One region of the Pseudoalteromonas sp. S3431 genome, then DNA from elsewhere that is predicted to be linked to it. Evidence: predicted binding sites of a transcription regulator. Region 1 holds the regulator's gene; each other region holds the start of a gene.
What was found. Region 1 encodes LexA, which represses DNA repair genes until DNA is damaged. Its sites were predicted from a motif close to TACTGTATNNNNATACAGTA; they were not measured.
Positions count from the first base shown of each region.

Region 2: ruvC (crossover junction endodeoxyribonuclease RuvC) is a predicted target of LexA. The motif match lies at 1,361-1,380, and genes of this name have one in related genera.
Region 3: dinB (DNA polymerase IV) is a predicted target of LexA. The motif match lies at 1,103-1,122, and genes of this name have one in related genera.

Region 1 covers NZ_JJNY01000043.1:31,558-33,837, forward strand. The annotation lists gene coxB (cytochrome c oxidase subunit II) at 1-354, opposite strand, end outside; gene lexA (transcriptional repressor LexA) at 823-1,440, opposite strand; gene DO88_RS08395 (M12 family metallo-peptidase) at 1,704-2,280, shown strand, end outside.
Region 2 covers NZ_JJNY01000038.1:38,589-40,868, forward strand. The annotation lists gene DO88_RS10205 (ABC transporter permease) at 1-1,299, shown strand, start outside; gene ruvC (crossover junction endodeoxyribonuclease RuvC) at 1,429-1,953, shown strand; gene ruvA (Holliday junction branch migration protein RuvA) at 1,956-2,280, shown strand, end outside.
Region 3 covers NZ_JJNY01000007.1:41,143-43,422, reverse strand. The annotation lists gene DO88_RS16185 (aldo/keto reductase) at 1-487, opposite strand, end outside; gene DO88_RS16190 (acyl-CoA thioesterase) at 497-931, opposite strand; gene dinB (DNA polymerase IV) at 1,134-2,186, shown strand.

The DNA of each region.
Region 1 (2,280 bases):
GAGATCAGCTTTGCTGGCATCTTCCATTGCAATAAGGGTTTTAGTGGCTGGTACTGCCATAGCAATTAAAATAACAAACGGAATTGCAGTCCAAAGTATTTCTACTTTAGTGCTTTCGTGAAATTGGGCAGGTACAGCCCCTTTAGATTTACGGTGATGAATAAGTGCCCAAAACATAATTGCGAACACTATCACCCCAATCACACAACATATTATAAATATGGTCATGTGCAGCTGATATACATTATTGCTTATATCGGTTACGCCTTTGCGCATATTGTATTGGCTGTTCGCCAAAACTGAGTGCGAAAAAACACATAATATAAGCCACAAGGTAGAGGTCAGTTTACCCATGTGACGGCTCCTTTGATGCTATTGCGAATGCAAAGCGAAGAGGCATACGGCTTAAACGCCAATTCGTTATTTTTATTTTTTTAGCCAATCTTATTTAATATTGATTGGTTTTGCTGCGCCAACAACGAGTTTGTGTATATTGTGTGTTCTCAAAACTAAAAAGCTGTGAGTTATTATTAGCTCAGCACATTAATAATTAGCTAAAAAATGAACAACAAGCAAGTTTTAGTATAAAAAACAATCAGGTGATATTGAGTAATTAATAAAAAGTCAGTAATCAACTAGTCAACAAGAAGTTCAAAATATGAGCAAAACAAAGGGGTTTAACGCATTCGGAGGGAGAAAATATAAGTGCAAAAAAATTTACAGCTAAAATAATTAGTTGGCTGTTTACGTCCTATTTTTAGTGCTAATGTTAAAACAAAAATGCGTGCTAAAAAGCACGCATTTATAAAAATAAATTAAAAACTACATCCAATCAGCGTTACGAATAACTCCAACGGCTAAACCTTCTATATTAAAAGATTCATTTTCTAGATCAACTTCAATTGGCGAAAAGTCGTCATTCTCAGCATGCAATAATACTTTTCGGCCTGCTTTTTCAAACCGCTTTACGGTAACATCATCATCAACACGAGCAACTACAACTTGTCCATTTTCTGCAACTTGAGTTTTATGCACAGCTAACAAATCACCATCCATAATACCTATATCTTTCATGCTCATACCGTTAACGCGCAATAAAAAATCAGCAGCCGGTTTAAACATTAATGGATCAATTTTACAATGACTCTCAACGTGCTCTTGCGCCAAAATAGGCTCTCCCGCTGCGACTCGCCCGATAAGAGGTAAACCTAACTGTTCAGGCTCTTCTTCCTCAACAAGTTGAATACCTCGGCTTGCACCTGGTTTCATCTTAATAGCACCTTTTTTAGCAAGCGCTTTTAAATGCTCTTCAGCAGCATTGGCACTTTTAAAGCCTAATGTTTGTGCAATTTCAGCACGTGTAGGAGGCATACCAGTGTCTTTAATAAAAACTTTAACTAATTCGAGAATTTGAGCTTGGCGCTTCGTTAATGGTCGCATACAACTGGTTTTCCATACAGTACATTTAACTGTGAGTATATACAGTTAAATAAAAATCGCAAATTTAAATTACACTGATTGCTTGCTGTTAATAAATCACTTTTACACTTATGTAGAAACAACGAATGCTTACATAAAATAAACATTTGTATCTTTATATTTACGATTAAGGGCTAATTTGATGACAGCCACATGTTAATAAATTGAAAACAAATTATTAACATGTACACTTTATGTGTACAAACACTTAAAAGGATTATCAAATGAAAAAATATTCACCATTGTTTATTGGCTTATTGTTTAGCGGCTATGCGTATGCCCAAGTCCCACTTTTCGAAGTGCAGCACTCTAACTTTACGCAAAACATTAATAAAGAAGGTAATGCTCAATCTCAATTTGGGCAACCGCTTTTCGAACTAAGCGCAAAAACCAATGCATTCTTTTTACCTGTTCAGGGAAGTGACATTGAATTTATCAAAAGTACAGCAAGTACATCAGCAACTGGTAACTTAATCTGGGTAGGTAAAAGCTTAGATGGTGACGAAGTAACACTGATAAAATCTACAAAGGGGATTTCTGGTACGATAAAGGTAAATGAACATGTTTATAAATTGCAACCGAATAAACATTCTGGTCATAATTTTATTGAATTAGATCCTGCCAAGCAACCTGCTGAGCATGCACCCGATTATCAACAATCTAATAACACTATTTCAATCAGTGAACAAATTTTAACAGAACAAAGCTTCCAAACAGCTATGGCAACTAACGCGCAAAGCAATATTAGCTTACTCGTTTTATACACCCCAGCCGCAGAACAAAAATCTAGTGATATTAATA
Region 2 (2,280 bases), on a different contig from region 1:
GTATTTTTATTAATGTGGTTATTTAGTAACAACATAAAAATAACGCTTATTTTGTTTATATCAACACTTGCGCTAATTGGTGTGTTGTTTTTGATATCTAAATTAATATTTGGCGGCGGTCGAAAATTAGGACTTAAGCCAGGTAACAGTTGGTCGCTTGCAATTGCATCTATCCAAAAGCGTGCAAATGTGAACGCGGTACAGTTAATTAGTTTTTCATTAGCGATTAAATTACTGCTGTTTTTAGTGGTACTTAAAAACGACATGATATCTGATTGGCAGTCGCAACTACCAAGCGACGCGCCTAATGCGTTTTTAGTTAATATTACGCAAAACGAGCTTGAGCCAATTAATGAATATTTAGCACAAAAAGATATTCAGGTATCAGAGTTTTATCCCACTATTCGTGGACGTGTAAATGCGGTAAACGGCGAGTTGGTAGCACGTTCTGTATCGCTGCAAGACAACGAGAAAAAAGACGAAGAAGCACGTGCAGGTATTGGTCGTGAGCTAAATCTTACATGGCTTAAAGATGTGCCTGATCAAAATGAAGTAACACAAGGCACGTGGTTTGGTGAAAATGCGATGGCTGAGGCTTCAGTAGAGGAGTCGATGCTTGAGCGTTTAGATGTTGAGATAGGCGATACGCTTACATTTTTAATTGGTTCGCAGTCGTTCGACGCTAAAATCACCAGTGTGCGCAAAGTAAATTGGGCCACGCTTAAACCTAACTTTTTTATTATTTTAAGTCCTGATGTACTTGCAGATTTTCCGGCGACGTATATTTCGTCGGTACGTATAAATCCAGATCAAAAACGTGACTTTAGCCAGTTATTACGTACTTACCCTACTATTACAGCTATTGATATTGATAACTTTGTTAAGCAAATACAAACTACTATTTCGCAAGTATCGCTCGCCATTGGTTTTGTACTTGCAATTGTTGTGCTGTGTGGCGCGCTTGTACTTATATCGCAAGTGCAAGCTAGTTTAGGTGAGCGTATGCAAGAAATTGTCATACTTAGAACGCTTGGCGCTAAAAGCCGATTAATTAAAAATGCGACCTTGTATGAGTTTTTATTACTAGGTGGCTTAGCTGGTTTAGTTGCCGCATTTTTTAGCGATATAGCGCTTTTGATTGTGCAGCAACAAATGTTTGACCTAGCAGGTAAGTTACACCCACATATATGGGTTATTGGGCCGGTAGCTGGTGGCGTATTTGTGGCAGGTTTAGGTTATTTAATGATTGCCCGAACACTTAAACAAAACACCCAAGGGTTAGTGCGTGCCCTAGGGTAAGCTAAACTAACATGCTCCTGTAAATGCCCACCTAGTTTGTGGGCATTTTTGTTTTTCTTTGTACTGGTAATTTATACAGTGCTCTGGCATTATTAGCGTAATTTAAAAATAATAACAATGGAGCGCTGTTTGGCCATTATTTTAGGGATCGATCCTGGTTCACGTTTGACCGGATATGGTGTTGTTGCCCATCAAGGTTCTAAATTTACATACTTAGGCAGTGGCTGTATTAAGTTAGCCGATCATCCTTTTCCGATTAGGCTTAAAATGATCTACCAAGGCATTACACAGCTTATTGAGCAGTTTTCGCCAGAAACCTTTGCCATTGAAAAAGTATTTATGGCGCACAACCCCGATTCAGCTTTAAAACTAGGCCAAGCTAGAGGCGCTGCGATTGTTGGCGCTGCAATGGCCGACTTACCCGTATTTGAATACTCAGCTAGGCAAATTAAGCAAGCAGTAGTAGGCAACGGTGGCGCAGATAAAACACAAGTGCAACACATGGTAAAAAATATTTTAAAACTACCCGGTACGCCACAGGCCGATGCAGCTGATGCACTCGCTATTGCGATTTGCCACGCCCATTCAGAACAAAATTTAATTAAACTAGCGGGCAGCGCAAGCAAAACTGTTAGAGGACGTTTAAGGAAATAATTATGATAGGCCGCTTAAATGGTATTTTAGTCGAAAAACAGCCACCAGAAATATTACTCGAAGTAAGTGGTGTAGGTTACGAAGTACAAATGCCAATGACCTGTTTTTACGATTTACCAAAAATTGGTGAAAATGCGATTGTTTATACGCACTTTGTAGTGCGTGAAGATGCTCAACTATTATTTGGTTTTAATAATAAAGTTGAACGTGCCTTGTTTAGAGAGCTATTAAAAGCAAATGGCGTAGGGCCAAAGCTTGGCTTAGCTATTTTATCGGGCATGTCGGCAAAACAATTTGTAAGTTGTGTAAATAACGAAGACTCAACAT
Region 3 (2,280 bases), on a different contig from region 1:
CCAGCATGCCAGCTTGGTGTTCTTGTGTGTTTACGTCGGTAAATTTAAGCATACCTGGCCACTGCCTACCAAAATGTGGGGTAGAGCGGTTTGGCCAATGTAATTGGTATAAATCTATGTAGTCGGTTTGAAGGCGCTTGAGTGAATCGTCCACTGCTTCTATTACTGTTTGGCGAGTAATATTACCGCCATCGCGAACCCATGCTAAGCCGTTACCAGCAATTTTGGTTGCAAGTACAATTTTATCGCGCTTTTGTTGGTTACGTGATAGCCAGTTGCCAATAATTTGTTCAGTTTTACCATAGGTATCGGGTGATGGAGGAACTGCGTACATTTCGGCTGTATCAATAAAGTTTACGCCTTGAGCAAGTGCGTAGGCTATTTGTTCATCAGCATCATTTTGGGTATTTTGCATTCCCCAAGTCATACTACCTAGACATACTCTTGAAACATTAACACCACTGCTTCCTAGTGGACTGTATTGCATAAAATTTCCTTATTGCTCGTCTTGAGCGTAGCTAATTAAAGCCGATAAAAGAGGCTCTGAAATAGGGGCTTTTTGACCTGTTTCAAAATCAAACATAACCACTTTCGAATTACCGGTTGTGGTTATGGCATTTTGTGCGTGACTAAATACTGTATAATTCATCATAAATCGGTCTGTTTTAATGTCAGAAATAGTGACGCCTACAGTAAGGGTATCTGGAAAAGTAACAGGGCGCTTATAACGAATATTATTTTCGCTTATAACAGGGCCGATGCCGCTTGGGTTAATTGTATCAAATAAGTTTATTTTATTTAAAAAGTCGATTCTGGCTATTTCAAAGTAACGCAGGTAAACCACATTGTTTACGTGTTGAAGGGCATCCATATCGGCCCACGCTACAGTAATGTCAGTATGAATAGGGTGCTGATCTTTAAACGTTTGCATGCACTTTAACTCTTTATTTTAAAGCACTAGATTATCAATATGACGATATGACCTCAAGGTAATTAGTGCGCTGTTTTTATGTATGACGAGTTTACTAAACTTGAACCCACCATAATAAATCGATTAATCAGAGTTTAGGAGCTTGCTTATTAATAATGATTAAACAATAATGGCTGTATAAATAAACAGTGTTGTAATGGTGATGAAAAAGTTTATTCATATAGATATGGACTGCTTTTATGCGGCAGTTGAGATGCGCGATAATCCTAAGCTGGCCAATGTGCCGCTTGCTATTGGTGGCAATAGTCGCAGAGGTGTACTTTCTACAGCCAACTACATTGCCAGAGAGTATGGCGTGCGCTCAGCTATGTCTAATTATCATGCAAAACAATTATGCCCTGATTTAGTTATTGTACCTGGGCGCATGGCTGTTTATAAAGAAGCTTCAAATCAAATACGTGAAGTATTTAATCGTTACACCAACTTAATTGAACCACTCTCTCTTGACGAAGCTTACCTTGATGTAACTGATAGTAGCGTTTGTAAAGGCAGTGCTACGCTTATTGCGCAGCAAATAAGAGCTGATATTTATAATGCTACAGGGCTTACTGCATCCGCTGGTATTGCACCTATTAAATTTATTGCCAAAATAGCGAGTGATGAAAACAAGCCTAACGGTCAGTTTGTTGTATTACCTGATGAGGTGGATGATTTTTTAGCACAGTTACCTCTGGGTAAAATTCCGGGTGTCGGTAAAGTAACGCTCGAAAAACTCAATTTAAAAGGATTATATACAGGTAAAGATGTACGCGAAAAAGGCGTAAATTGGATGCAACAGCATGTAGGTAATTTTGGCGTATCGCTTTACCAAAAATGTGCAGGTGAGTATGTCGGTAAGGTATCTACTAATCGTATTAGAAAGTCGCTAAGTGTTGAGCATACCTATGAGTATAACAAAACCAGCTTACAAGAATGCCTAGAACAGTTGCCTACGTTGTTAGATGAGTTAAAGGTGCGCTTGGAAAAACAACAATTACAAAATCGGATTAATAAACTGAGCGTTAAAGTTAAATTTGCGAATTTTATAGTAACCTCTGCGGATCAGGCTTATCACCAATTAAATACTGAGGTTTTTACACAACTACTTACTAAAGCTTTCCAGCGAGGTGTGCAGCAACCGGTCAGGCTTTTAGGTATTGGGGTGGGCATAAAAAATCAACCAGATCAAAACTTCCAACTTAGTATTCTCGATTAAGCTGTAAAGCCTGTAATTGCAAGTTGCCACTAAAAAGTGGATTAAACTAAACACTTATCGCAGCTTGCTGGTCTTCAATATTCAAATCGACGAT